One region of the Kitasatospora sp. NPDC088779 genome, then DNA from elsewhere that is predicted to be linked to it. Evidence: riboswitches for the same ligand, from Rfam matches in the RefSeq annotation. Region 1 holds a riboswitch; each other region holds the start of a gene.

What was found. Region 1 has a riboswitch for cyclic di-AMP ahead of AB0P03_RS20955 (transglycosylase family protein). Riboswitches for the same ligand answer to the same signal wherever they lie in the genome.
Region 2: it holds a riboswitch for cyclic di-AMP, as region 1 does, so the genes downstream of both, AB0P03_RS30555 (LysM peptidoglycan-binding domain-containing M23 family metallopeptidase) here and AB0P03_RS20955 (transglycosylase family protein) in region 1, are expected to answer to the same signal.
Region 3: it holds a riboswitch for cyclic di-AMP, as region 1 does, so the genes downstream of both, AB0P03_RS01605 (glycoside hydrolase family 16 protein) here and AB0P03_RS20955 (transglycosylase family protein) in region 1, are expected to answer to the same signal.

Annotation. Positions count from the first base shown of each region.
Region 1 covers NZ_JBFBHW010000020.1:138,935-148,707, forward strand. Annotated here, with positions in the region: gene AB0P03_RS20950 (cytochrome P450) at 244-1,539, shown strand; cyclic di-AMP (ydaO/yuaA leader) riboswitch at 1,750-1,917, shown strand; gene AB0P03_RS20955 (transglycosylase family protein) at 1,923-2,840, shown strand; gene eno (phosphopyruvate hydratase) at 3,108-4,394, shown strand; gene AB0P03_RS20965 (septum formation initiator family protein) at 4,626-5,138, shown strand; partial or broken gene AB0P03_RS20970 (DUF501 domain-containing protein) at 5,110-5,625, shown strand; gene AB0P03_RS20975 (Ppx/GppA phosphatase family protein) at 5,781-6,716, shown strand; gene AB0P03_RS20980 (NAD(P)/FAD-dependent oxidoreductase) at 7,145-8,512, shown strand; gene AB0P03_RS20985 (FtsX-like permease family protein) at 8,713-9,773, opposite strand, start outside.
Region 2 covers NZ_JBFBHW010000042.1:37,225-46,997, reverse strand. Annotated here, with positions in the region: gene AB0P03_RS30580 (HipA family kinase) at 1-465, shown strand, start outside; gene AB0P03_RS30575 (DUF3037 domain-containing protein) at 462-878, shown strand; gene AB0P03_RS30570 (MarR family transcriptional regulator) at 978-1,433, shown strand; gene purB (adenylosuccinate lyase) at 1,548-2,978, shown strand; gene AB0P03_RS30560 (MFS transporter) at 2,986-4,518, opposite strand; cyclic di-AMP (ydaO/yuaA leader) riboswitch at 4,831-5,013, shown strand; gene AB0P03_RS30555 (LysM peptidoglycan-binding domain-containing M23 family metallopeptidase) at 5,016-5,972, shown strand; gene AB0P03_RS30550 (DUF2470 domain-containing protein) at 6,222-6,941, opposite strand; gene AB0P03_RS30545 (MFS transporter) at 7,121-8,335, shown strand; gene AB0P03_RS30540 (RidA family protein) at 8,413-8,838, opposite strand; gene AB0P03_RS30535 (IclR family transcriptional regulator) at 8,865-9,614, opposite strand; gene AB0P03_RS30530 (sugar kinase) at 9,652-9,773, opposite strand, start outside.
Region 3 covers NZ_JBFBHW010000002.1:1,101-10,873, reverse strand. Annotated here, with positions in the region: gene AB0P03_RS01630 (SDR family oxidoreductase) at 100-864, opposite strand; gene AB0P03_RS01625 (TetR family transcriptional regulator) at 1,007-1,651, shown strand; gene AB0P03_RS01620 (alpha/beta hydrolase-fold protein) at 1,839-2,981, shown strand; gene AB0P03_RS01615 (MoaF N-terminal domain-containing protein) at 3,075-3,404, opposite strand; gene AB0P03_RS01610 (lipase) at 3,614-4,966, shown strand; cyclic di-AMP (ydaO/yuaA leader) riboswitch at 5,225-5,391, shown strand; gene AB0P03_RS01605 (glycoside hydrolase family 16 protein) at 5,394-6,773, shown strand; gene AB0P03_RS01600 (hypothetical protein) at 6,793-7,278, opposite strand; gene AB0P03_RS01595 (IclR family transcriptional regulator) at 7,598-8,395, opposite strand; gene aceB (malate synthase A) at 8,584-9,773, shown strand, end outside.

The DNA.
Region 1 (9,773 bases):
GACACCGCACCGGCGCCCACGATTTCTGCGGAGGATCGTAGGCAGGTCCTGACCCTCCGCAACAGGGATTACCCCTCAGGTGACCAGGGTCACGCCCGCCACCCGGCCAAGAGCTGTCCAAGAGCTGTCCACGGGGCGTCCACGGAGCGTTGGCGGGCCGTCCGCCGGGTGTCGACGATCCGGCCCCGCCGGTCGCGTCCGCCGGAGGCGGTGCGGCCCCGACCCACCGGATACGGTCGACGCATGCCAGTGCAGCCCGATCCCGCCGCCCCGCAGCTCTTCACCTGGGAGTTCGCCACCGATCCGTACCCCGCCTACGCCTGGTTGCGCGAGCACGCCCCGGTGCACCGCACGACGCTGCCGAGCGGGGTGGAGGCCTGGCTGGTGACCCGCTACGCGGACGCTCGGCAGGCGCTGGCGGACGGCCGGCTGTCGAAGAACCCGGCGCACCACAGCGAGCAGGCGCACCGCACCGGGCGGGTGGGAATTCCGGGGGAACGCCAGGCGGACTTGATGACGCATCTGCTGAACATCGACCCGCCGGACCACACCCGGCTGCGCCGGCTGGTGTCGAAGGCGTTCACGCCGCGCCGGGTGGCGGAGTTCGAGCCGCGGGTGCAGCAGCTCACGGACCGGCTGATCGACGGCTTCGCGCAGCGCGGTTCGGCGGACCTGATCCACGAGTTCGCGTTCCCGCTCCCCATCTACGCGATCTGCGACCTGCTGGGCGTGCCGGCCGAGGACCAGGACGACTTCCGGGACTGGGCCGGGATGATGATCCGGCACGGCGGCGGCCAACGCGGCGGCGTGGGGCGGGCGGTGAAGCGGATGCGGGCGTACCTGCTGGAGCTGATCCACCGCAAGCGGGCGGATCCGGGTGATGACTTGATCTCGGGCCTGATCCGGGCGAGCGACCACGGCGAGCACCTGAACGAGAACGAGGCCGCCGCGATGGCGTTCATCCTCCTGTTCGCGGGGTTCGAGACGACCGTCAACCTGATCGGCAACGGCACGTACGCGCTGCTGCGCAACCCGGAGCAGCGCAGGCTGCTGCAGGAGTCGGTGGTGCGCGGCGAGACGGCGCTGCTGGAGACCGGGATCGAGGAACTCCTGCGCTACGACGGGCCGGTGGAGATGGCGACGTGGCGTTTCGCGACGCGGCCGCTGTCGATCGGCGGGGTGGACATCCCGGTGGGCGATCCGGTGCTGGTGGTGCTGGCCGCGGCGGATCGCGATCCGGCCAGGTTCGCGGACGAGAACACCCTGGACCTGGCCCGCACGGACAATCCGCACCTGGGTTTCGGCCACGGGATCCACTACTGCATCGGCGCCCCGCTGGCCCGCCTGGAGGGGCGGAGCGCACTGGCCACGCTGCTTTCCCGGCTGCCGGACCTGCGGCTCGCGGAAAACCCGGAGAACCTGCGCTGGAGGGGCGGCCTGATCATGCGTGGCCTGCGGGAACTCCCGGTCGAATTCACTCCGGAGACCTGCTCTCCGCACGCGCCGCCGGTCACGCCGACCGACGCCCCGACACGCTGACGGCATGTCTCCGGCGGCCCGTGGAGCCAGGCCTGAACCCGCATCAATCCGGACATACCGCCGCCGCTGGTAGGCGATTGACCACGCGCCGTAATTTGTGTGTGATATCGGTGATATGAGCTTGTTATTGGTCTGATGATCTGTCTACTCTCCCTGGAGTTCGCAGCTGCGGACCTCGTGCGCGGAACGCCGAATCCTGCCCGCCGCGTCACGGGAAATCGACCAGACCCTGGGCAGGGGCGGGGGAACCAGGTTTGTTGCCGTTCCCCGACGGCTTGGGGTGAAGCCGCCCGAGCGGAATCGTTTCCGCTTTCGGCGGCCGGGCCACCTCCCGGTCCGAACCCGACAGCTCACCTCGCAGGCGTGCGGAGAGGGACCTCTTCATGCTGTTCGTTGGAACCGGCCGCCACCGCCGTCGCACCCAGACCGAGAAGGCCATCGCCGTCGCCGGTGTGGCCGGCGTCGGACTCGCGATGCCGCTCCTCACCGCCACCGGCGCCTCCGCCGCCCCGGCCTCCACCTGGGACGCCGTCGCCCAGTGCGAGAGCGGCGGCAACTGGAGCATCAACACCGGCAACGGCTTCTCCGGCGGCCTGCAGTTCACGCCCAGCACCTGGAAGGCGTACGGCGGCACCTCCTACGCCCCGCAGGCCAACCAGGCCAGCAAGGCGCAGCAGATCTCGGTCGCCGAGAAGGTGCTGGCCTCGCAGGGCCCGGGCGCCTGGCCGGTCTGCTCCCAGAAGGCCGGCCTGAGCAAGGGCGGCGCCCCGGCCTCCGTGGACACCTCTACGGACGCCAAGCCCGCCAAGCAGTCCGCCGCCAAGTTGACCCAGCAGGCGCAGGCCCCGAAGCCCGCCCAGCAGCCGGTCAAGCAGGCCGCCCCGAAGCCGGCCGCCCAGCAGCCCGTCCAGCAGGCCCCGCAGCAGACGCAGCCGCAGACCCAGGGCTTCTCCGGCAAGGCCGGCTGGGACGCCGACGCGAAGGTGTACTGGTACCAGAACAACGGCGCCTGGTACTGGACCAGCCACCAGAGCGTCTACCAGCAGTACGCGGGCCAGCCCGCCGCCCAGCCGCAGTACGCGCCCCGCGCCGCGCAGCCCGCGCAGTCCGCCCCGGCCGCGCAGCCCGCCGCCGCGCAGGGCGGTCACGACTACACCGTCAGGGCCGGCGACACGCTGTCGACGATCGCCGCCGCCCAGGGCGTGTCCGGCGGCTGGCAGTCGGTGTACGACGGCAACCGCGGCACCGTCGGCGGCAACCCCAACCTGATCATGCCCGGCCAGGTGCTGCACCTCGGCTGAGCGGCCCGGGCCCTGAACGGCCCGCGCCCTGCGGGCGAAGGGGGACGGGACCTGTCCCCCTTCGCCCGCATTCCCCCGTATTCGCCCGCTTCGATCGGGCAAGCAGGTGAACTACTGGCGGGTAGCCGGGCCACACGCTGAGACGGGACCGAGGCCAGCGCGGCCCCGGGGGCCGGGGCGGTTAGGCTCTGGTCGTAACGACTCCGCAATCGTCCCGCCGGCAGCACCCAACGTCAGCCGGACCCTGCTTCCGCAAGGAGATGCCTCGTGCCGTCCATCGATGTCGTCGTAGCCCGTGAGATCCTCGACTCGCGTGGCAACCCCACGGTCGAGGTCGAGGTCGGCCTCGACGACGGCAGCACCGGCCGTGCCGCTGTCCCGTCGGGTGCCTCCACCGGCGCCTTCGAGGCGCTCGAGCTGCGCGACGGTGACAAGAACCGCTACTTCGGCAAGGGCGTGGAGAAGGCCGTCCTGGCCGTCATCGAGCAGATCGGCCCGGAGCTGGTCGGCTACGACGCCACCGAGCAGCGCCTGATCGACCAGGCCATGCTCGACCTGGACGCCACCCCGGACAAGTCCTCGCTCGGCGCCAACGCGATCCTGGGCGTCTCGCTGGCCGTGGCGCACGCCGCCTCCGAGGCCAGCGACCTGCCGCTGTTCCGCTACCTGGGCGGCCCGAACGCGCACGTGCTGCCCGTTCCGATGATGAACATCCTCAACGGCGGTTCGCACGCGGACTCCAACGTCGACATCCAGGAGTTCATGATCGCCCCGATCGGCGCGGAGTCCTTCTCCGAGGCCGTCCGCTGGGGCGTCGAGGTCTACCACACCCTCAAGGGCGTGCTGAAGGAGCGCGGCCTGTCCACCGGCCTCGGCGACGAGGGCGGCTTCGCGCCGAACCTGGACAGCAACCGCGAGGCCCTGGACCTCATCACCGAGGCCATCCAGAAGGCCGGCTACGTGCCCGGCCGTGACATCGCGCTCGCCCTGGACGTCGCCGCGTCCGAGTTCTACGAGGACGGCGCCTACCAGTTCGAGGGCAAGGCCATCTCCGCCGCCGAGCTCATCGAGTACTACGCCGAGCTGGTCGACGCCTACCCGCTGGTCTCCATCGAGGACCCGCTGGACGAGTCGGACTGGGACGGCTGGAAGGCCATGACCGTCAAGCTGGGCGACAAGGTCCAGCTGGTCGGCGACGACCTGTTCGTCACCAACCCGGCCCGCCTGGCCAGGGGCATCGAGACCGGCACCGCCAACGCGCTGCTGGTGAAGGTGAACCAGATCGGCTCGCTGACCGAGACCCTGGACGCCGTCGAGCTGGCCCAGCGCAACGGCTACCGCTGCATGATGTCGCACCGCTCCGGCGAGACCGAGGACGTCACCATCGCCGACCTGGCCGTCGCCACCAACTGCGGCCAGATCAAGACCGGTGCCCCGGCCCGCTCCGAGCGCGTCGCCAAGTACAACCAGCTGCTGCGCATCGAGGAGATCCTCGACGACGCCGCCGAGTACGCCGGCCGCGGCGCCTTCCCGCGCTTCCGCTCCGCGGAATAGCAAGCACAGCCGCTCTGCGGAATAGCCAGCACAGCCGCTCCGCGGAGTAGCAAGCACGGCCGCTCCGCGGAGCAGCAGGCTCAGCCGCTCCTCGGAGCAGCGAGCACGGTCGCTCCGCCGACCGGTGAGCACGCCTGACCGGTGCCCCGCCGTTCACCCCGTAGGGTGGACGGCGGGGCACCGTCGCGACCAGGAGGGGAACGGGAGATGGCAGGCTGGAGGATCCCGGGCTTGGCGGCCCGGCCTCGCTTCACGAGCCGGGCGACCGTCCTCGTCCTGGTGCTCTGCTCGCTGGTGGCGATCCTCGCCTACCCGACGCGGCAGTTCATCTCCCAGCGCGCCGAGATCTCCGCCCAGCAGGCGAAGGCCGACCGCTCCCGCCAGCAGGTCGAGCAGCTGCGCCGGGAGAAGGCCCGCTGGCAGGACCCCGAGTACGTCAAGGCGCAGGCCCGTGTCCGGCTGCACTACGCGATGCCGGGGGAGACCCCGTACATCGCGGTGGATCCGGCCGGTCAGGCCGCCGCCCGGCCCTCGTCGTCCGCCTCCGGTGTCGCTGCCGGCGCCGCCCCGGCCGCCTCCGACGGCGCGCCAGGCGGCTCGGCGCGGGCCGCCAAGCCCTGGTACGCCAGCATCTGGGACTCGGTCGACGCCGCCGACACCACCGACGCCGCCGTCCCGGCCCCCGCCTCCCCCCGTCCGCTCCCACCGTCCCCCGCTGGAGACACCTCCCCCCATGACCACTGAGAACCACCCCGCCGTCTCCGACGCCGACGTCGCCGCCATCGCCGCCCAGCTCGGCCGGGTGCCGCGCGGCCTGCGCGGCGTGGCGCACCGCTGCCCCTGCGGCAACCCGGACGTCGTGGAGACGGCCCCCCGACTGCCGGACGGCACGCCGTTCCCGACGCTGTACTACCTGACCTGCCCCAAGGCCGCCTCGCTGATCGGCACCCTGGAGGCGGACGGCGTGATGAAGGAGCAGACCGCCAGGCTCGCCGAGGACCCGGAGCTGGCCGCCGCCTACCAGAAGGCGCACGAGGACTACATCGCCCGGCGCGATGCCATCGAGGTGCTGGAGGGCTTCCCGAGCGCCGGCGGCATGCCGGACCGGGTGAAGTGCCTGCACGTGCTGGTCGGCCACTCGCTGGCGGCCGGCGAGGGCGTCAACCCGCTCGGCGACGAGGCGATCGGCCTGCTGGAGGACTGGTGGGCCAAGGGCCCCTGCGTCTCCCCGGCCGAGGTCGAGGCCGCCGGTGAGCGGGTCGCCCGCAACCGGGCCAAGGACCAGGACCACCAGGCCGTGATCGAGGCCAAGCAGCAGAAGGCCGCCGAGCGCGCCGCGAAGAAGCGGGCCGCCGAGGAGTCCGACGCCGGGGAGTCCGCGTGAGCATGACCCGGGTGGCCGCGATCGACTGCGGCACCAACTCGATCCGGCTGCTGGTCGCCGACCTGGACCCGGCCACCGGGGAGATCACCGACCTCGACCGCCGAATGATCATCAATCGGCTGGGCCAGGGCGTGGACCAGACCGGCCGGCTGCACCCGGACGCGCTGGCCCGCACCTTCGCGGCCTGCCGCGAGTACCGGGAGGTCATCGCCGGGTTCGGGGTGGGCCCGGAGCGCACCCGCTTCGTCGCCACCAGCGCCTCGCGGGACGCCGAGAACAGCGACGAGTACGTCGAGGGCGTGCGCGCGATCCTGGGCGTCGAGCCCGAGGTGGTGAGCGGCGAGGAGGAGGCGCACCTGTCCTTCGTGGGCGCCACCAAGGAGCTGACCGGCGGCCAGTTCCCGGCGCCGTACCTGGTGTTCGACCTCGGCGGAGGCTCGACCGAGTTCGTGCTGGGCGGTGCGGACGTGCAGGCGGCGCGCTCGGTGGACATCGGCTGCGTCCGGCTCACCGAGCGGCACTTCGGCGGCGCCGAGCTGCCCTCGCCGGAGCAGATCGAGACGGCCCGGGCGCACGTGCGGGCCGAGCTGGACAAGGCCGAGGAGGTCGTCCCGCTGCGCGGCGCGGCCACCCTGGTGGGCCTGGCCGGGACGGTCACCACGGTGTCCGCGATCGCCCAGGACCTGCCGGCCTACGATTCGGCGGCGATCCACCACTCGCGGATCGGCCGGGAGCGGGTCGCCGGGATCGCCCGCGAGCTGCTGGGTGCCACCCACGCCGAGCGCGCGGCCATCCCGTCGATGCACCCGGGCCGGGTGGACGTGATCGCGGCCGGCGCGCTGGAGCTGCTGGAGATCATGGAGCGGACGGGCGCGGCCGAGGTGGTCGTGAGCGAGCACGACATCCTGGACGGCATCGCCTGGAGTATGGCCTCCTGACCTCCTGCGAGCCTTACCCGACCGGCCCCGGCACCCCTTTCGGGGGTCCGGGGCCGGGGCACGCCCGGACCGGTGCGGGAAAGTTCGTGAATTTCTTCACATGGCGATCCAGTCATTCGTCGCAGCTGCTCGCCCGCTACGTCCGAAATGTGGGACCGAAGGTCTGCTCGCCGTGACGACCCCTGGATCGCAGGTCAAGCCTCGGTTGAGGTTTGAAAATCGAAATCACGAGCGGGAACCCGGGCACCGTACGGATCGTTGCTGCTCAGCAGGGTGGTATTCCGGCGTGCGCTCACGAGGGGGCGCCCGAGGCCGCGAGTCGGCGCGCCGGGCCCGGATTTGCGGCCGCGCAGTGTAGCACGGGGTGTCCAGAAGCTTGTGACCGGGCTCACGAAGGCTGCTCCGGACGGTGCTGGATACTTTCGGATATGAGCACCACGGAGCGTCCTCGCATCCTCATTGTCGGCGGTGGTTACGTCGGCCTGTATGCCGCGATGCGCATCCTCAAGAAGATGCGTTACGGCGAAGCGACCGTCACGGTCGTGGACCCGCGGTCGTACATGACGTACCTGCCCTTCCTCCCCGAGGCGGCCGGCGGCAACGTCGCGCCCCGCAACCTCGTCGCGCCGCTGCGCAGCGCCCTCAAGAAGGCGGAGGTGCTCACCGGTGCGGTCACCGGTGTGGACCACGCCCGCAAGGTCGCCACCATCCAGCCCGCGGCCGGCGACAGCTACGAGCTGCCCTTCGAGTACCTGGTCGTCGCGACCGGCTCGGTCTCCCGCACCTTCCCGATCCCGGGTCTGGCGGAGCACGGCATCGGCATGAAGACGGTGGAGGAGGCCATCAGCCTCCGCAACCACGTCATGGCCCAGCTCGACAAGGCCGAGTCCACCGCCGACGAGGAGGTCCGCCGCAAGGCCCTGACCTTCGTCGTCATCGGCGGCGGCTTCGCCGGTGTCGAGACGATCGCCGAGGTCGAGGACATGGCGCGCGATGCCGCCAAGATCTACAAGACCGTCAGCCGTGACGACATGCGCTTCGTCCTGGTGGAGGCGGCCAACCGCATCCTCCCGGAGATGGGCCCGGACCTCGGTCTGTGGACCAAGGAGAAGCTCGAGGAGCGGAAGATCGAGGTCTACATCGAGACCTCGATGGACTCCTGCGTCGACCAGCACGTGGTGCTGAAGAACGGCCTGGAGATGGACGCCTCCACCATCGTGTGGACGGCCGGCGTGAAGCCGAACCCGGTGCTGGCCAACTTCGGCCTGCCGCTGGGCCCGCGCGGCCACGTCGACACCGCGCCGACCCTCCAGGTCCAGGGCTTCGACTACGTCTGGTCCGCCGGCGACAACGCCCAGGTCCCGGACCTCGCCTCCGGCGAGGGCGCCTGGTGCCCGCCGAACGCGCAGCACGCCGTGCGCCAGGCCGCCGTCCTCGGTGACAACGTCATCTCGGGCATGCGGGGCTTCCCGCAGAAGAACTACGAGCACAAGAACCTCGGTGCGGTCGCCGGCCTGGGCCTGCACAAGGGCGTCGCGATCCTCTTCGGCAAGGTCAAGCTGAAGGGCCGTCTGGCCTGGTGGTTCCACCGCGCGTACCACGGCGCCATGGTTCCGACCATGAACCGCAAGGTCCGGGTCTTCACCGACTGGACGCTGGCCATGTTCCTGAAGCGCGAGATGGTCGGCCTCTCCCAGATGGAGCAGCCGCGCCTGCCGATCCAGGAGGTCACGGCGCCCACGAAGCCCGTGGAGGCCGCCAAGCCGGCCGCCGAGAAGGAACTCGCCAGCAAGTAAGCGACTGAGACCCCGGTGTGGGAGCACCGGGGTATGAGTCGGAGGCCCTCCGCCCGGCAGTGTCGCCGGACCACGACCTCCGTGGTGCTCAGCCGGCCGTGCGACCGGGCGGAGTACAGAAGTAGAAGGGCCCCTGCCGAAACCCTCCGGCAGGGGCCCTTTCTCGTCGTCCGCCCGCTGGGCGGGCCCGTGAGGGGCGGTCAGTCGGTCTTGATGCTCGCCAGGATGTCCAGCTTGGACGCCCGGCGGGCGGGCCAGATCGCGGCCACCAGGCCGACCACCCCGGCCAGGGCCAGGAACAGCGCCAGCTGGCCGAAGGGCAGGACGGTGGTCAGGCCGCTCAGGCTGGACTTCAGGGTGCCGTTGATCGCCCAGGCGATGAAGCAGCCGAGCAGCAGGCCGATGCCGGCGCCGAACAGCGAGATCACCACGGACTCCAGGCGGACCATCCGCTTGATGCCCCGGCGGTCCAGGCCGATCGCCCGCAGCATCCCGATCTCGCGCTTGCGCTCGAAGACCGACATCGCCAGCGTGTTGATCACGCCCAGGATCGCGACCAGCACGGACATCGCCAGCAGGCCGTACATCAGGTTCAGCGCGAAGGTGATGGTCTGGCTGAAGTCGTCGCGGACGTCCTGCTTGGACTTGACGTCGATCACCGGGTTGGCGCCGGTGGCGTCCTTGAGGGACTGCTTGAGCGCGGCGGTGGCGCCGTCCTTGCCCTTGACCAGGACGTCGGTGATGTAGGGCTTCGGCTCGTGCTTGGCGACCTCGCTGTTGGCCAGCAGGACCGGGCCGAGCATGCCGCCCTTCTCGTACACGCCGCCGACGGTGAGCTGACCGGTGGACTGGTCCGGGTAGGAGACCGCCACCGTCGAGCCGGTGGTGAGGTGGAGCTTCGTGGCGAGGTCCTGGTCCACCAGGACCTTGCCCTGGCCGAGCGCGGCGGTGGCGCCGCTGGTCAGCTTGACCTCGGCGAGCTGGTCGAAGGAGCCGGCGTCCATGCCGGTGATCGTCACGCCGCTGCCGTCGAACTTCCAGTCGGCGGTCGTCACCGCGGAGGAGGCGGCCACCCCGGGGGCCTTGGCGATCTGCCCGGGCACCTGCTCGGACAGGCTCATGTGGTTGGCGCCCGAGACCATGTAGTCGGACTTCATCGAGCTGGTGACGGCCTTGTCGATCGCGCCGCCGACCGAGGCACCGATCACGGTGAGGCCGCTGACCAGGGTCAGGCCGATGGTGAGCGCGGCGGCGGTGGACG
Region 2 (9,773 bases), on a different contig from region 1:
ATGGCCTTCGTCAGCGGCGCGCTCAACTTCGACCCGCTCTGCTTCGAGGTGGATCCGGAGCTGGCCGGCCAGGTGCTCTGGTTCGACGCGCTGATCGGCAACGTCGACCGCTCCTGGCGCAACCCCAACCTGCTGGTGGCGACCGGCGGGCTGCGGCTGATCGACCACGGCGCGAGCCTGATCTTCCACCACCACTGGGCGGGCGCCGCCGCCTGGGTGCGCCGCCCGTACGACGCCTCCGACCACGCGCTGCTGCGGGCCCGGCCGGACCTGACGGCCGCCGACAAGGCGCTCGCACCGCTCGCGGAGGCCGCGATCGAGGGCGCGGTGGCGAGGATCCCGGAGGTCTGGCTGCTGGACGAGCCCGGCTTCGACTCGCCCGAGGCGGTGCGCGCCGCGTACCGCGCCCAGCTGACCGGCCGACTGGCCGGTCCGCGCGACTGGCTGCCGGAGGTGCCCGCATGACCGAGCCGAGGACGCCCGCGCTGCCGGCCGCCGTCGAGCTGCACGACTACGAGTACGCCGTGATCCGCGCGGTGCCGCGGGTGGAACGCGGCGAGTGCGTCAACGTCGGGGTGCTGCTGTACTGCCGCCAGAACGGGTACCTGGCCGCGCGCACGCACCTGGACCAGGCCCGGCTGCTGGCGCTCGACCCGGTGGCGGACGTGAACGGGGTGCGGCGGGCGCTGCACGGGATCGAGGCGGTGTGCGCCGGGGGCCCGCAGGCCGGTCCGGCGGCGGGGGACAGCCCGGGGCAGCGGTTCCGCTGGCTGACCGCTCCGCGCAGCGCGATCGTCCAGCCGGGGCCGGTGCACACCGGGCTGACCGCGGACCCGGATCCGGAGCTGCGGCACCTGTTCGATCAGCTGGTGCTCTAGGCTCTGTCGACCGGCCGGTGCCGCAGTTCCGGTCAAGCCGTCGACGGTTGCCGTGGTCAAAGCTTGAGTTGCTGAAGCACTTGGCCGTACGCTGACCCCATGGGTTCGACAGCGACGACGACCGTACCGACCAACGCCGAGTTGATGGAAGCGTTGGCCGCCGTCGGCGCCGCGTATTTCCAGGACTTCGCGGCGGCCGCGGCCCGGCACGGGCTCTCCTCCTCGCAGGCCAAGGCGCTCGGCGCGGTGCAGGAGCCGGTGCCGATGCGGGCGCTGGCCGGACGGCTGGGCTGCGACGCGTCCAACGTCACCGGGATCGTGGACCGGCTGGAGTCGCTGCGCCTGGCCCACCGGGAGGCCGCCGCCGGCGACCGCCGGGTGAAGATCGTCGTGATCACGGACGAGGGCCGGGAGATCCTGAACCGCATCCGCGGCGAGATGGCCCGCACGCACCAGGCGTTCGAGGCGATGACCGACGAGCAGCGGATCGCGTTGCACTCGATCTGCGCGCAGGTCCTGCCGGTACTGGCCGGCAGGTCCGGCGCCGCCCAGTAGGCCGCCCGGCAGCGGGCCGCCCCGCGCCCGGCGGGAACCGTCCGCTCCGGCCCGGGCCGGAGCCGCCCGATGCGCCGACGTTCCGGCTGACCTCGGCTGTTAGGCTTGCGAAGCGTGAGCGCGAAGCCCCAGATCCCCAATGTCCTGGCCTCCCGGTATGCCTCGGCGACCCTGGCCCAGCTGTGGTCCCCCGAGCACAAGGTGGTCCTTGAGCGCCACCTGTGGCTCGCCGTCCTGAAGGCCCAGCAGGACCTCGGTGTCGAGGTACCGGCGAACGCCGTCGCCGACTACGAGCGGGTGATCGACCAGGTCGACCTCGGCTCGATCGCCGCCCGTGAGCGGGTCACCCGCCACGACGTGAAGGCCCGGATCGAGGAGTTCAGCGAGCTCGCCGGCCACGAGCAGATCCACAAGGGCATGACCTCCCGGGATCTGACCGAGAACGTCGAGCAGCTGCAGATCCGCCAGTCGCTGGAGCACGTGCGCGACCGCACGGTGGCCGTGCTGGTCCGGCTGGCCCGCCTGGCCGCCCAGCACTCCGAGCTGGTCATGGCCGGCCGCTCGCACAACGTGGCCGCGCAGGCCACCACCCTGGGCAAGCGCTTCGCGTCGATCACCGACGAGCTGCTGGTCGCCTTCCGTCGCCTGGAGGAGCTGATCGCCCGCTACCCGCTGCGCGGGATCAAGGGCCCGGTCGGCACCGCCCAGGACATGCTGGACCTGCTCGGTGGCGACACCGACAAGCTCGCCGAGCTGGAGCGCCGGGTCGCCGGGCACCTCGGCTTCGAGAACGTGCTGATCAGCGTCGGCCAGGTCTACCCGCGCTCGCTGGACTTCGAGGTGCTCACCGCCCTCGTCCAGCTGGCCGCCGCGCCGTCCAGTCTGGCCAAGACCATCCGTCTGATGGCCGGCCACGAGCTGGTCACGGAGGGTTTCAAGGAGGGCCAGGTCGGCTCCTCGGCGATGCCGCACAAGATGAACACCCGCTCCTGCGAGCGCGTCAACGGCCTGGCCGTCATCCTGCGCGGCTACGCCTCGATGACCGGCGAGCTGGCCGGCGACCAGTGGAACGAGGGTGACGTCTCCTGCTCGGTGGTGCGCCGGGTCGCGCTGCCGGACGCCTTCTTCGCCTTCGACGGCCTGCTGGAGACCTTCCTGACCGTCCTCGACGAGTTCGGCGCCTTCCCCGCCGTGATCGAGGCCGAGCTGGACCGCTACCTGCCGTTCCTCGCCACCACCAAGGTGCTGATGGGCGCGGTGCGCGCGGGCGTCGGCCGGGAGGCCGGGCACGAGGTCATCAAGGAGCACGCTGTCGCCTCCGCGCTGGCGATGCGTGCGGGCGCCCGCGAGAACGAGCTGCTGGACCGGCTGGCCGCCGACGAGCGGATCCCGCTGGACCGGGCCGGGCTGGACGCGCTGCTGGCCGACCGGCTCTCCTTCACCGGTGCGGCCGGTGCTCAGGTCGCCGAGGTGGTCCGCCAGGTGGAGGCCGTCGCCGCCGCCTACCCGGAGGCCGCCAAGTACGCGCCCGGTGACATCCTCTGACGATTCGTCAGCTGGCTGAGGGCCCTGCCGCCGATCCGGTGGCGGGGCCCTCGTCCGTGTGGACGTGGCCCGGGTCGAGCGGCGGGGTGGTGCCGCAGGCCCACTCGCAGTCCGGCTCGGCCACCGGGCGGTCCACCGGCGCGAGCACGTTGCCGCGGACGGTGGCGAAGGCCGTCAGACCGCCGGTGACCAGCAGCCCGGCGCAGATCAGCATCGCGGTGCGGAAGGCCGAGTCCACCGCGGACGGCACCCGGTAGGCGTCGCCGCTCAGCCCGGCGAGCGAGGGCAGCGCGGCGACCGCGAGCAGCCCGGCCGCGCGGGCGGCGGCGTTGTTGACGCCGCTGGCGATGCCCGCGTGCCGGACCTCGACGGCGGCCAGCACCGTCGCCGTCAGCGGCGCGACCAACAGGGTCATCCCGCAGCCCAGCACCGTGACGGCGGGCAGCACGTCCGCCCAGTAGGAGGAGCCGGGGCCGGTGCGCAGCATCAGCAGCACCCCGGCGGCGCACAGCAGCGGACCGACGGTGAGCGGGATCCGGGGGCCGATCCGCTTGCCCAGCCGCCCGGCGCGCGCCGACAGGGTCAGCATCAGCACGGTGATCGGGACCAGGGCGAGGCCGGAGACCAGCGGGGAGAAGCCGGAGACGATCTGCAACTGCACCACCAGCAGGAAGAACACCCCGCTGAACGCCGCGTAGACGCAGAGGGTGACCAGGTTGACGGCGGTGAACAGCCGGGAGGAGAAGAGGCCGAGCGGCAGCATCGGCTCGGCGGCGCGGCGCTCGACCGCGATGAAGGCCGCGCCGAGCAGCAGGCCGATCGCGCCGGTGAGCCAGACCGCGGGGGACAGGCCCTCCCCGGCGGCGGTCAGCGCGTAGGTGATCGCGCCGAGGGCGAGCGCGGCGAGCAGCGCGCCGGGGACGTCGAAGCGGCCGACGGCGCTCTCGTTCCGGCTCTCGGGGACGAACCGGGAGGTGACCGCGACCACGGCGGCCGCGAGCGGAAGGTTCAGCAGGAAGATCCACCGCCAGCCGGGGCCGTCCACCAGCCAGCCGCCGAGGAAGGGGCCGACCGCGGCCGACACCCCGCCGAGGCCCGACCACAGGCCGACCGCCGCCGAGCGGTCGTCCGGGTGGAAGACGGCTTGCAGCATGGCGAGCGAACCGGGGGTGAGCAGCGCCCCGCCGATGCCCTGGACGGCGCGGGCGGCGATCAGCACGTGGATGGTGGGGGCGGCGGCGCAGGCCGCGGAGGCGGCGGCGAACCAGAGCACGCCGATCAGGAAGACCCGGCGCCGGCCGTACCGGTCGCCGAGCGCGCCGCCGAGCAGGATCAGTCCGGCCAGGGTGAGCAGGTAGGCGTTGAGCGTCCACTGCAGGGACGCGAGGGAGGCGCCGAGATCGGTGCCGATGCGGGGCAGCGCGACGTTCACCACGGTGCCGTCGAGCATCGCCATGCTGGAGCCGAGCACCGTCGCGAGGAGGACCCAGCGTCCCCGCGAGGTGCCCAGGCGCAGTGTTCCTGCTTCGGAGGTGGCCACGGGCCGATCCTGCGCCCGTGGGGCGTACGTGACAAGGGTCACCGGGGGGTGTGTCGGTGGGTGCGCGGTGCGTGAGCGGGCGGGTGCGCAGCGGTGGCGGAATCGGCGCAGCGTCGTGGATCAGTGGCGCCGGGTGAATGGATTGTGCACGTACGGTGCAGCCGATCATTCGGAGGGTCACCGCAGCTCGGGGGGTTGTTGCCGGTTCAAGTGATCGACATTGCTTCACCCGAACGGATGGGTTTTAGTTCAGCGACCGCCCGGCCAGTCCGGACGGATCCACCGGGTGGAACGCCGAATCCTGCCGCTGCCCGGTGGCTCGCACCGAACTCTGTACGGCAGGAGCGGGGGACCCACAGGTAAGTCGCCGGACCGGAAACGGCACGCTTTCGCGTACCCGGATCCAGGGCCGGCTAGGGGTGAAGCCGCATGTGCGGCCGGGCAACTCCAGCCCGAACCCGACAGCTCACCTCGCAGGCGTCGGAGAGGAAAATTCCATGCCTGCACAGGCTCGTCGTATCGCCCTGCCCCGCGCCGCCCGCATCGGGATCGCCACCGCCGTCACCGGTGTCTCCTTCGCCCTGCCGCTCGTCACCGCGATGAGCGCCCAGGCCCACCCCGCGCCGGCCGCCGCGGTCACCGCCGCCCCGGCCGCCGCTCCCGCCGACCAGGCCCAGGCCTCGTCGCAGGAGAGCTACCGCGTCGTCAGCGGCGACACCCTGTCCCGGATCGCCGACGCCCAGCACGTCGACGGCGGCTGGCAGGCGCTGTACGACCACAACCGTGAGGTCGTCGGCGGCAACCCGGACCTGATCTTCCCCGGTCAGCGGCTCGTGATCGCCGGCCAGGCCGCCCCGGCCAAGCCCGCTGCCCCGGCGAAGCCCGCCCAGCCGTCCGCCCAGGACGCCGCGCCGGCCACCACCGCCAAGCCGCAGGCCCAGCCGGAGGTCCGGACCGAGGCGGCCAAGCCGTCCGCCCAGCTCCAGGCCCAGCTGCAGACCGCCGCGCCGTCCGCCGTGGTCACCGCCGTGCCGGTCGCCGCCGCTTCGGCCTTCGTCGCCCCGCTGGCCGGCCCGAAGCTGGGCACCGCGTACGGCGTGGCAGGCTCGATGTGGGCCTCCGGCCACCACACCGGCCAGGACTTTGTCGCCTCCACCGGCACCCCGCTGCGCGCCGTCGGCAACGGTGTCGTGGTGAAGGCCGGCAACGGCGGCGCCTACGGCAACGAGGTCGAGATCAAGCTCGCCGACGGCCACTACGCCGAGTACGCGCACCTCTCCTCGATCGGTGTGAAGATCGGTCAGGCCGTCAAGGCCGGACAGCAGATCGGCCTCTCCGGCGCGACCGGCAACGTGACCGGCCCGCACCTGCACTTCGAGATCCGCAACGGCTCGGAGTACGGCTCGGACATCAACCCGGTCGCCTACCTGCGGGCCCACGGCGTCGCGCTCTGACCCGTACCGGATGTGCCGGATGAGGAACCACCGCTGCTACGGGGCGAATCGACCGCCCGGGATGGTCATGTCGGGTGACCGCTCGACCGGGTGATCGCCGCAGCAGTGGACATGGGCGCGGGACACGCCCAGGCCGGCCCGGCTCGCGAGACTTCTCTCGCGAGCCGGGTCGGCCGCTGTCGTTTCCGGGCCTTGGTGGGTGTGTCCGGGGAGAGTTGACGATACGTCAGTGTGCTTCGGCGGGCCGGTTCAGAGCCGGTGGGCGGGCAGCCCGTGCTGGGCGGCGGTCAGCAGCTCGTGCATCCGCTGCCCGAAGTCCTCGGTGTCGGCGGCCGGTTCGGGGAAGACCAGGCGGACGTCGCGGTGGCCGTGCGGGTGGTCCAGGCGCAGGACCAGGCCGTGGCGGTCCAGGGCGAGCGGGCGGACCTCCGGGTGCTGGGCGAGCAGGTCCGGGTCGAGCAGCCGGGTGAGGACGGCGAGGGCGTCGGCGTGGTCGTCGGCGAGGTGGGTGAGCATGGCGGCCTCGTAGCGGGCCAGCGGGTCGGGCGTGGCGAGGGCGAGGTCGCCGGCGGTGAGCGCGCCGGTGCCGTACGGGGTGGCGAGGACGGCGTGGGCGACGTCCACGCGCAGGTGGACGCTGAGGCCGTCGTCGGCGAGGTGGGCCAGGTGCAGTCGGCCGGCCAGGGTGAGGCGGGCGCGGATCCGGTCGCGGACGGCGACGGGGGAGATGTCGGTGACGTCCAGGACGACGGCGAGTCCGTCGGTGGCGCGGGCGGCGGCGGTGGCGAGCGGGTCGCCCAGTGGGGCGCGCAGGCGCAGCCGGGAGCCGTGGACGGAGACCGGGGAGTCGAGGTCGTGGTGTTCGCCGAAGGCGCGGACGGTGAGCGAGGAGGTCGCGCTGAGCAGGCTCTGGACGCGCTCGGCGGTGGTGGGTTCGGGCACCTCGGCGTCGCCGGCGGGCAGGCTCATGACGGACCTCCAGTTAGTTAGGTGAGCCTAACCTAATCTCCGCTCGAGGGTGTGGCAAGTGGCGTGGCCGGGATTGCTGTCGTCGGGGATAGGTGGCGCTTGCAAGTACCCGCGGGTGTCTCGTATTGTCGACGCTGGTAGTTGCATGCGCAACGGTTCTCTCTGGAAAGCGGTCCCTCATGCCCCTCGCGCTCCTGGCGCTGGCGATCAGCGCCTTCGGTATCGGCACCACCGAGTTCGTGATCATGGGCCTGCTGCCCGAGGTCGCCGGCGACTTCTCGGTCTCCATCCCCACCGCCGGTCTGCTGATCTCCGGCTACGCGCTCGGCGTCGTGGTCGGCGGCCCGCTGCTCACCATCCTCGGCACCCGGGCCCCCCGCAAGGGCATGCTGCTGACGCTGATGGGCCTGTTCGTGGTGGGCAACCTGATCGCGGCCGTCGCCCCCGCCTTCGGGCTGCTGATGATCGGGCGGATCGTCAGCGCCTTCGCGCACGGCGCGTTCTTCGGCATCGGCTCGGTCGTCGCCGCCGACCTGGTCGCCCCGCACAAGCGGGCCGGCGCCATCGCCCTGATGTTCACCGGCCTCACCGCCGCCAACGTGCTGGGCGTCCCGATGGGCACCCTGCTCGGCCAGCACTTCGGCTGGCGCTCCACGTTCTACGTCGTCGCCGGGCTCGGCCTGCTCGGCCTCGCCGGGATCGCGGCGCTGGTGCCCGTCCAGCCGCGGGCGGGCGCCGCCCGGCTCGGCCCCGAACTGGCCGTCTTCCGGACCCTGCGGCTCTGGCTCGCGCTCGCCATGACCGTGCTCGGCTGGGGCGGCATCTTCGCGATGTTCACCTACATCACGCCGATGATGACCGAACTGGCCGGCTTCGCCCCGAGCAGCGTCACCTGGCTGCTCTTCCTGTTCGGCGTCGGCCTGTTCGTCGGCAACCTGCTGGGCGGCTGGTTCGCCGACCGCGCGCTGATGCGCAGCCTCACCGTGATCCTCGCGGTGCTCGCGGTGCTGCTGTTCGCCTTCACCTTCGCCGCGCACAGCAAGCCGGCCGCGATCGTCCTCATCCCGCTGATCGGGCTGTTCGGCTTCGCGACCGTCGCGCCGCTGCAGAAGCGGGTCATGGACCAGGCGGCGGGCGCGCCGACGCTGGCCTCGGCCGCCAACATCGCCGCGTTCAACCTGGGCAACGCGCTGGCCGCCTGGCTCGGCGGGCTGGTCATCTCCGGCGGCCTCGGCTACGACGCGCCGAACTGGGTGGGCGGGCTGCTCACCGCGGTCGCCCTCGGTGTGACGGTGTTCGCGGCGGCGCTCGACCGGCGCGGCGCGGCGGGCGAGGGGCGGGTCGTGGCGCGCTCGGGGGCCCCGGCCGAGCAGGGCGTGCCCGCGGGGCGGTGAGCGAGGGGGACGGCGGAGGGCCCGGACGCCTGGTGCGCGTCCGGGCCCTTGCGGTGGTCGGGCCGCTCGACGGTGTCTCAGGCGACGACGGCCTGGGCGTCGATCTCGACCAGCATCGGCTCCTGCGGCAGCTCGACGAAGATCGTGGTGCGGCAGGGCTTCACGCCGCCGGGCTTGATGTTCTCGTCGATGAACTCGGCGTACACCTCGTTCATCAGCGGGAAGTCCGCCCGCTTGGTGAGGTAGACCCGGAACATCACCACGTCCTCGATGGTGGCCCCGCCGGCCTCGACGATCGCCTTGACGTTCTCCAGCGTGCGCCGGGTCTGCGCCTTCACGTCGCCGTGGTACAGGTACTCGCCGGTCGCCGGGTCCTGCGGGCCCTGGCCGGAGACCTGGAGGATCGGGCCCTTGCGGACGCCCTGGGAGAACATCCAGGCGGGGGCGGGGGCGCCGTCGGTGCGGACCTCGGTCTTGCCGCTGGTCGGGTGCTGCTCGTTCATGGGGTTCCTTACGGTCTGACGGTTGATCAGTTGTGGTCCGGGTGGCCGCAGTCGGCCGAGATGGCGCGGGTGGTGGCGAGCAGCTGCGGGAGGAGGTCCAGCACCTGCTCGTAGGGGAGGACGACGTCCGGCACCGAGATGGACGCGGCGGCGACGACCCGGCCGCTGGCGTCCCGGATCGGTGCGGCCACGCAGTTGATGAACGCCTCGTGCTCGGCGTGGTCCTGCGCCCAGCCCTGGACGGCGACCTTCTCCAGCTCGGCGAGCAGCGCCTCGGGCGTGCTGAGGGTGCGGGGGGTGTGCGGGGTGAAGTCGATCCCGGCGGCCACCCGGCGGCGTTCGGGCAGCGGCAGGTCGGCCAGCAGCACCTTGGAGACGGCGGCGCTGTGCAGGGCGGCGCGCAGGCCGATCCGGGAGTACATCCTGACCGGGTGCCGGGAGTCGAACTTGTCGATGTAGACGACCTCGCCGCCCTCGTACGCGGCCAGATGCACGGTCTGGCCGGTGGTGGCGTTCAGCTCGGCCAGGTGCGGGGCGGCGATCCGGCGGACGCCGCGCTGTTCCAGGGCGAGGCCGGAGAGGGCGAACAGGCCGGCGCCCAGGTGGTAGCGGTAGGCGGCGTCACGGTAGACGAACCGTTCCTCCTCCAGGCTCTGGAGCAGTCGGAGCACGGTCGTCTTGTGGACGCCGAGCACCTCGGCCAGCTGGTCGAGGGAGCGCTCGCCCTCGCCGAGTTCGGCGAGCAGGCGCAGGGCGCGGGTGACGGTCTGGCTCATCGTGCTCCGCCGGGGTCGTTCGGGCTCGGGTTCGTGCTCATTGTGCCCGGGCCCGCCGGGTGTCGCGGGACCGGTCCGCGGGGACGGCCGGGCCGGTGATGCCCTCCACCGAGACCCGGGTGGCGGCCCAGTCGGCGGGCGAGGCGTCGAGCAGCGCGG
Region 3 (9,773 bases), on a different contig from region 1:
CCGTCACGAGCCCGGCCCCGCCGTCCGCGACGCGACGGCGGGGCCCGTGTCACCGGGGGGGGTGGCCGGGGCCCCGCCGTCGCGCGGCCGTCCGGCGGCTCACATGTGAGTGCCGCCGTCGATGCGGAGCTCGGTGCCGGTGACGAACGCGCCGTCGTCGGAGGCCAGCATCGCGATCACCCCGGCCACCGTCTCCGGACCCGCGAAGCCCTGGCCGAGGGCCGGGGCGAGCTTGGCGAGCAGGCTGAAGTCGGCGTCGGCGGGCAGCCCGGGGTTGTGGGTCATGCCGCTGTCGATGCTGCCCGGCGCGACGCAGACCGCACGCAGGCCCTGCTTCGCGTACTCGGAGGCGATGGCGTGGGTGAAGGACTGGATGCCGCCCTTGGTCGCGGCGTACGCGGCCATGTAGGGGTGGGCGAAGCTCGCCGAGGTGGAGCTGAAGTTGACCACCACGCCCCTGCCACCCGCGAGCAGCGAGGGGAGCGCCTCGCGGGTCATCAGGAAGGTGCCGGTCAGGTTGACCGCGAGGAGCTTGTTCCAGAACTCCAGGCTGGTCTCGTGGGTGTGCGAGGAGCGGAGGATGCCGGCCGCGTTGACCAGGGCGTCCAGCCCGCCGAGGTCCGTGATCGCCGCCGCGACGCCGGTGACGACGGCCGCCTCGTCCGAGATGTCCAGGACCTGGATGGCCAGGCGGTCCGCGGTGCCGTCGGCGGTCGCGCGGTCCAGGGTCGCCTTCAGGCCGTCCTCGTCGACGTCGACGGCGACGACCTTCCCTCCCTCGGCGAGGATCCGGTGCACGGTGGCCTGGCCGATGCCAGAGCCGCCGCCGGTGATCAGGACGTTCCGTCCGCTGAAGCGCTCCATGGTGGTACTCCGTTCGTTCGTTCGTGGCCTCTCGACCTCAAGAGGCACGGTACGCCTTAATGGCATAACGTGCCAATAAGTCCTCTGGGTGTCACTTCGGCGCAACGCGCCACAGTGGCACCGGCCCGCGTACGCTGACCCTGTGACCGGACGCCCCACCCTGAATCAACGCCGCCGCGACGCCACCCGGCTGGACATCGCCCGTACCGCCGCCGCACTCTTCGCCGAGCGCGGGGCCGAGGCGACCACCGCCGAGGAGATCGCCCTCGCGGCCGGCATCTCGCTGCGCACCTTCTACCGGTACTTCTCCGTCAAGGAGGACGCCGTCGCGCCGCTGCTGGCGGCCGGTGGGCGTCGCTGGGTCGACCAGCTCGCCGAGACCCCGGCCGATCTGCCGCTGCGCGAGGCTCTGGAGCGCTCGGCGGTCGCCTCGCTGACCCCGCCCGACGAGGAGGCGGTCGAGGCGATGGAGTGGACGCGAAGCCTGCTGCGCGACCCGCGCCTCGACGGCACGTGGCAGCGCGTCCACGCCGACTCCGAGGAGCGGCTGCGGGCGGTCCTCGCGGCGCGTTGCCCGGGCGGCACCGACCCGCTGGAGATCCGACTGGCCGCCGCTGCGGCGACGGCCGCGATCCGGGTCGCGCTGGAGGAATGGGCCGCCTCGGACGCGCCCACGACCGGCCCGGGCTCCCCGCGGGAGCTCGGTGCGCGCTGCATGCGCGAACTCACGGCGGGGCTGCGGCTCTACGGGCGGGAGGGCTGGGCCCGCCCGGCCGCGAACAGGTGACAGATAACAGCTGACAGATTTCGTTATCTGTTATCTGTTATCTGTCGGCTGTCATCTGTCATCTGTTCCTCCTCCCCGGCCCCGTTAGGGTGGGTGATCGCGCGCCCCGGTGGGGGAACCGGGGTGACCACCTCGGATGTCCTGGACGGAGGGGGCGGGGAGTTCGAGGCGTGGGAGCAAGTAGGACATGGGTCTGACGAGCCACAAGGTGTTGGCGCTGGCCGTATTGATCGCCGTCGTGATGACGGCCGGCACGGTCTGGCTGTGGCCAAGACTCGCCAAGCAGACCTGGCAGGCGGTGCTCGGCCGGATCGGCTCCCTGCTCGCCACCCAGCTCGCGGTGCTGGCCGCGCTCGGCCTGGTGGCGAACAACTACTTCGCCTTCTACAGCAGTTGGGACGACCTGCTGGGCACCGGTGACACCGGCCCGGTGGTGATCCACAACAAGGCGGACGCGTCCGGCCGGCTGCTCGTGGAGACGATCGGCCACGCCTCCGTCAAGGGCGGCGGCGCGATGGGCCGCGAGCCCAGCCAGTCCGGTGAGATCCGCAAGGTGCGGATCGACGGCGCGGCCAGCCGGCTGTCCACCGAGGGGTACGTCTTCCTGCCGCCGCAGTACTTCCAACCGGAGTACGCGCAGCGGCAGTTCCCGGCGGTGATCGTCAGCACCGGCTTCCCCGGGATCGCCGAGAACCTGATCACCCGGTTCAACTACCCGGGCGCAGCGCTCAAGTTGCTCCAGGACGGCAACATGCAGCCGACCGTCATGGTGCTGATGCGCCCCTCGCCGGCCCTGCCGCAGGACACCGAGTGCGAGGACATTCCGGGCGGCGCGCAGTCCGACACGTACTTCACCAAGGACGTCCCCTCAGCGATCCAGGCGAGCTTCCGGGTCTCCTCCGACCCGCAGGCCTGGGCCTTCATGGGCAACTCGACCGGCGGCTACTGCGCCCTCAAGCTGGCCATGCGCCACCCGGACGTCTTTCCGACCGCCGTCGCGCTCTCCGCCTACTACGACGCCGCCGACGACCCGACCACGGGCGACCTGTTCGGCGGCAGCAAGCAGCGTCGTGACGAGGCCAACCTGATGTGGCGGTTGAAGAACCTGCCGCAGCCCAAGGTATCCGTGCTGCTGGCCGGCACCAAGAAGGGCGACGGCGACTACCGGCGCGACACCGAGGCCTTCGTCGACGCCGTGCAGTCCCCGATGAAGGTCTCCTACAGCATGTTGGAGAACGGCGGCCACAACTTCGAGACCTGGAGCGCGCTGCTGCCGTCCTCGCTGGAGTGGATGTCCCAGCACCTCAAGGTCCCGAACCAGGCTGCCTGAGCAGGCCGCCCGAGCAGACTGTCTGAGCAGGCAGTCTGCTCAGACAGTCTGAGTAAGCCGACGGACAGCGAGGGGGCGCGGGAGCGGTGAGGCTCAGGCCACCCGCTCCAGCGTCCCGGTGTGCAGCTCGCCGACCCGGCCGCCCTCGCCCTCGTACGTCCAGAAGGCGCGTACCGTCAGCCGGCCGAGGTCCATCACGTGGCTGACGGTGATCCCGCTCTCCTCGGTCCAGCTGATGAAGTAGATCTCCGGCGCCACCTCGGCGACGTGCAGCCGCACGTCCTCCCACTGGCCCGCCGACTCGCCGAGGCCCTCCCAGCGCAGCCGCCTGCCGTCGGCCGAGTAGGTGTTGCGGAAGGCCGCGCCGTTGTCGGCCCGGAAGAGGTAGGTGCGGCCGGCGAAGGCGGGCAGGGGCGCGGTCATGGTGGGGCGGTACCTCGTTCCTGTGGGGCCGTGCACGGCGGTCTTGTGCACTGCGGAAGATGTCGGACCTCCAATTTATCCGACCCGGTGAGCCGGGTGGGCGCACCCGTGGACGGTGCGCCACGGCACCGGCCGCCACCGCGCAGGCCGGCGCGGTGTGCGGCGGGCACCTGGGCGCCCGCCGGCGGCCGGTCCTACCGTCCACCCCCATGAGACGCACCCCCACCCCCATGCGGCACACCCCCACCGCCGTCAGACGCACCCCCACCGCGTTGTCCGCCCTCCTGCTCACCCTCGCCGCGCTGCTCCTCGGCACCCCCACTCCCGCCCAGGCCACCGCTGCCCAGACCGTCACTGCCCAGACCGTCACTGCCCAGACCACCGCCCAGGCGGCCACCGCCCCGCTCACCCTCGAAGCCGCCTTCCCCGCCCCCGGCAACGGCTGGGCCAAGGTCGAGCGCTACCTCGACACCACCCCCGGCTTCCGCACCGAGCAGTACCCGGCCGACGGCCGCGGCGACCAGGACGGCGCCCGCCGGACGTACTTCGGCGGCACCGGCCAGCCCTCCTCCAGCCGCTTCCTGCTGTACTCGGCGACCGGCTGGGACACCGGTAGCCGTCCGACCCCCGTGCTGCTGGTCCACGGCGCCAACGACAACGCCGACCGCGCCTGGGCGAACCCGGGGGAGAGCGGCACCTGCGGTGCCTCCGCCTGCCCGTCCACCGGCCTCGCCCAGTACCTCGCCGGCACCGGCCACCGGGTGTTCGCCATCGGCTTCGCCCACAAGCAGGGCGACAACCTGCTCCAGGCGCAGGCCGTCGGCGACGCCGTCGCGCTGATCCGGGCCCGCCTCGGCGTCCCGCAGGTGGACGTGGTGGCTTGGAGCAAGGGCGAGGTCGCCGCCCGGGCGTACGTGTCCTCGGTGCGCCCGTCCTGGGGGCGGGCCTACGCGGGCGACGTGCGCCGCCTGATCACCCTCGGGGGCCCGAACGGCGGGCTCGACTACGTGTACGCGCACGGCTGGTCGTTCGACCTCGCGAGCTGGCCGGCCTGCGGCGGCACCGCCAACGCGCCGTCCCCGCACCTCTACATGACCTGCTACGGCACCTACACGGCGCAGCCCTGCCTCGGCGTGCTGCCCACCGGCGGCTACGACTGCTACCCGGGCCAGCGCCAGCTGCTCGCCCGCTGGGACGGCCGGTACGGGGTGGACGGCACCGCCCAGGACTGGTGGACCACCTACTACGGCGGCCAGGGCTTCTACACCTCCGGCCAGGGCATCCAGGCGGCGATCGACGCCGGTTCGCTGATCGCGCCGCTGCAACAGGCGGGCGTCCCCGCGTCGGTGCGCACCTATCTGCTCGCGGGCGGGTCCGCCGACATCCCGGGCGTGCTCAACGAGAACCGGGGGCCCAGCGACGGCATCGTGTTCACCGCGAGCGCCCTGGACACCACCGGCATCGCGACGATCGGCGGCACCCGGCTGCTCACCGGCCTCAACCACCTGGAACTCGCCTGGGCACCGGAGGCCGAGAGCCAGGTCGACAACTGGCTCGCTTGACCCGTGGACCCGTGGACCCGTGGACCCGTGGACCCGTGACCCGTCGATTCGCCGATCCGTCGTTCGGCAGCTCGACGGCTCCGCTGATCCGTCCCAACTGATCCACCACGCAGCGTCGTTGATCGACACCACTGTGACCTGTGCGACAACCGGCCCGGGCAGGTTGTCCGTTCACGGACGGCCCGCCTAGCCTGCAACCGTCGTCCGCCCTCGCGGACCCCCGCCGCCGGGACGCCGAGTCCTGTCCACCCGCCGGCCGGCAACCGAGCACCACAGCGGACGGGAGCGGGGGAACCAAGGTCAGCGCCCGGCCCGTACGCTCCCGCGTGCGGGCCGTGGCTAGGGGTGAAGCCGCTTCCACCGGCGGCCGGGCTGCCTCAGCCCGAATCCGACAGCTCACCTCGCAGGCGTCGCAGAGGACACTGCCATGCACCAGCCTGCCCGGCGCCGCGCGCCGCGCCACGCCCGCCCCTCCCGCCGGGGCCGCAACGCCACCCTCGCCGTCACCGGAGCGCTCGCCGTCACCGGCGCCGGACTGCTCGGCCTGCCGGCCGTCTCCGGCGCCCAGGCCGCCACCGCCCCGACCGTCACCCAGGACCGGCTCGCCCCGGCGACCATGGTCGCCAACCAGGCCGCCACCGCCTCGCTGACCCTCCACTCCTCGGCCTGCTTCACCGCGAAGACCGTCGGCGTGGGCGTCCGGAACGCGGCCGGTGCGAACCTCGACTTCCCGGGCAACGCCTCCAATGTGCAGATCTGCCCGAGCGGCCTGTCCTTCACCAGCGGCGCACGCGCCCTGCCGGCCGGGACGTACACCCAGTTCGGCTTCTGGCAGGACCTCGGCGGGACCTGGCACAACCTGGCCTCGCAGCAGCTGGTGGTCTCCAGCACCCCGACTCCGCCCCCGACCCCGACGCCCACCACGACGCCGACTCCGCCCCCGACCCCGACGGCGACCCCGACCCCGACGGCGACCCCCACCGCGAAGCCGACCCCCACCGCGAAGCCGACCCCCACCGCGAAGCCGACCCCGACGAGCAGCCCGAGCACGAGCAGCCCGAGCCCGAGCAGCCCGAGCGCCACCGCCAGCCCGTCGGCCGGCACCCCCGCATCCCCGGTCGCCGGCAAGTCGCTGACCTGGTCCGACGAGTTCAACGGCCCGATCAGCTGGGGCTCGCGCTGGGTCGGCGACAAGAGCACCGCGTACAAGTACGGCAACCACAACCCGGACGACAACAAGCTCGACCTGCTGAACAAGAACAACGTCAGCGTCGCGAACGGGGTCGCCACCTTCACCGCCGCGCCCGGCACCACCACGCTGGAGAACGGCAAGCAGGCCTGGAACACCGGCTTCCTGACCACCGAGGGCTCCAGCGAGGGCTTCCAGGTCAGGACCGGCGACTACGCCGAGACCCGGGTCAAGCTGCCGTCCGGCTCCGGCGCCTGGCCGGCCTTCTGGACCTGGAAGAACGGCAACGGGGAGGTCGACTCCTTCGAGTATCACCCCGACAACCCGAACCTGCTGGAGCTGACCAACCACGTCAACCCCGGCAACCCCAAGTACTACACCGACGCCGGCGCCGTCGCGAAGGACCAGTGGGTGACCATCGGCACCTATTACGGCGCCACCTCGGTGGACTGGTACGTCAACGGCGCCAAGGTGTTCTCGGACGGCAAGGGCGTCGGCGCCAACTGGTCGGCGTACCTGATCCTCAACCTGTCGGTCGGCGCGGGGAAGTACCACCCGGCGCCGCAGGGCACCGCCCCGATCACCTTCGCCGCCGACTACGTCCGCGTGTACCGGTAGGGCCTTCGGGGCTTCCGGGTCAGGAACCGGGAGCCGTCTCGACCACCGTGATGTCGAACGGCTGCCGGTTGTTCCCCTCGTCCGGGTCGTCCACGCCGCGCACCGAGACCGAGCCGCCGGTGAGCTTGCCGATCCGCAGGTCCGGGGAGAGGCGCACCGGTACCAGCGCGGTCGCGCTGCGCAGCGGGGGCAGTCCGGCCGGGAAGACACAGCGCACCTGCCGGCCGTTGAGCCGCACCTCGCAGTCCTCGGGGAAGTACGGGCCCACTGGGGAGACCCCGGGAGGCAGCGTCACCAGCACGGTGAACGGTGCGGCGGTGGTGTCCGGGCCGCGGTTGGCGATGAAGGCGTGGACGGTGGTGGTGCCGCCGGGCGGGGCGGCGTCCGGGTCGAGCCGGACCACCTCCAGATCGGAGCGGGACGCCGTGGGGGCTGCCGTGTCCACCGCCGGCCGGGGCTCGGGCCGCCGCAGCGCCCAGGACGGGCCGGCGGTCAGCGTCGCCACCGAACAGCCGGCCGCCATCGCGGCGACGAGCGAGGCCGCGCGGAATCCGCGGAGCCTGCTGGCCTGCCCGGACCCGCCCCGCCTGGACCCGCCCTGCCCGGACCCGCCTCGCATTGTCGAACGCCTGTACGTCATCGTCGTCCACCCTGTCCCGGGGCCCCGGCCGCCCGCGCCGCTGCGGGCCGCGTCCGCACCAGGGTGGCGGAGCCTGCGCCGGGGGCCGGTGCAACCCGCTCGGCGTCCGCCCGAACGGGGGAGCGTACGTACGGGAAGTCGACCGGATCGACTTCCCGTGCGTGAAGCGGGCGGTGGCGACGGGTCAGGGTGCGAGGACCTGCCCCAGCCGGGTCGCGATGTGATGCATCACCGGCACCAGCGAGGACGTGCCGGCCTGCTCCTCCAGGGCCCGGATGCGGGCCTCCGGGCCGGACACCGACAGGGCGGTGGGCGTCGGCGCGCCCGGTACGGCGAGCGCGATGCAGCGGACGCCGATCTCCTGCTCCTGGTCGTCGACCACGTAGCCGCGCTCGCGAGCCTCGGCGAGCTGGTGCAGCAGCTCCTGCGGGTCGGTGACGGTGTACTCGGTGTGCGCGGGCAGCGGGTTGGGGCCCAGGACGGCGCGCGCCTCGTCCTCGGGGAGCTGGGCCAGCAGCGCCTTGCCAACGCCCGTGCAGTGCGGCTGCACCCGTCGGCCGACCTCGGTGAACATCCGCATCGAGCGCCGCGACTGCACCTGCCCGACGTACACCACCTCGCCGCCCTCCAGCACCGCCAGGTTGGCGGTCTCGCCGGTGGCCTCCATGAGTTCGGCCAGGTAGGGGCGGGCCCAGCTGCCGAGCAGCCGGCCGGCCGTCTCGCCGAGGCGGATCAGCCGGGGGCCGAGGGTGTAGCGACGCGCGGTGTCCTGGCGTACATAGCCCTGCTGGACGAGGGTACGAACCAGGCGGTGGATGGTCGGCATCGGCAGGCCGGAGCTGGCGGAGAGCTCGCTGAGGGTGGCCACGCCGCCGGAGTCGGCCAGCGCCTCCAGGAGTTGGAAGGCGCGCTCGACGGACTGCACGCCGCCGGTCGCGCGGTCCGGGCTGGTCGTCGATGCTGTGTCGGGGGTCGAAACCACCGGCGTTCCCTTCGCTGTCGGGGAGGAGTAGAGTCCCGGCGATCACATCAACAAACCGTTGAAATTCTGTATCGCGGAAACTAGTCTCCACCTTACAGAATCGAACCCGCCGACAGGTGGGTTCCGATCAAGGAAGTTCCCACCGGAGCTCCCTTCGCCAGGCTCAACCGCTTAGGAGTGTCCTGCCCATGGCTACAGAACAGGGACCCGTCGGCGCCTCCCCCGCTGCTCCGGTCGTCACTGTCGCCGGTCCGCGCGTTCACCGGGCGGAGGAGGTGCTCACTCCGGAGGCGGTCGCCTTCGTCGTCGGCCTCCATCGCGCTTTCGAAGGGCGCCGACAGGAGCTCCTGGCCGGGCGGAAGGCCCGCCGGGCGGAGATCGCCAGAGCCGGCACGCTGGACTTCCTCCCCGACACCGCCGACGTCCGGGCCGCCGACTGGAAGGTCGCCGAGGCGCCCCGCGCGCTCCAGGACCGCCGGGTCGAGATCACCGGTCCCACCGACCGCAAGATGGTCATCAACGCCCTCAACTCCGGCGCGCGGATCTGGCTCGCCGACTTCGAGGACGCCACCTCCCCGACCTGGGAGAACGTGGTCAGCGGCCAGATCAACCTGATCGACGCCTTCGAGGGCCGGATCGACTTCACCACCTCCGCCGGAAAGGCGTACGCCCTCAAGCCCGCCGCCGAACTCGCCACCGTCGTGGTCCGCCCGCGCGGCTGGCACCTGGACGAGAACCACCTGCTCGTCGACGGCGCCCCGGTCGCCGGAGCCTTCCTCGACTTCGGCCTGTACTTCTTCCACAACGCCGCCCGGCTGCTCGCCAAGGGCGCCGAGGACCCCAACTCCGGCCCGTACTTCTACCTGCCGAAGACCGAGAGCCACCTCGAAGCCCGGCTCTGGAACGACGTGTTCACCCACGCCCAGGCCGCGCTCGGCATCCCGCACGGCACCGTCCGCGCCACCGTGCTGATCGAGACCATCACCGCCGCGTTCGAGATGGACGAGATCCTCTACGAGCTGCGCGACCACGCGGCCGGCCTCAACGCCGGGCGCTGGGACTACCTGTTCTCGATCGTCAAGAACTTCCGCGACGCCGGCGAGCAGTACGTCCTGCCGGACCGCAACAGCGTCACCATGGCCTCGCCGTTCATGGCCGCCTACACCCGCCTGCTGGTGCAGACCTGCCACAAGCGCGGCGCCCACGCGATCGGCGGCATGGCCGCGTTCATCCCCAGCCGCAGGGACCCGGAGGTCAACGCCGCCGCCCTGGAGAAGGTCAAGGCGGACAAGGACCGCGAGGCCGGCAACGGCTTCGACGGCTCCTGGGTCGCCCACCCGGACCTGGTGCCGGTCGCCCGCGCCTCCTTCGACGCGGT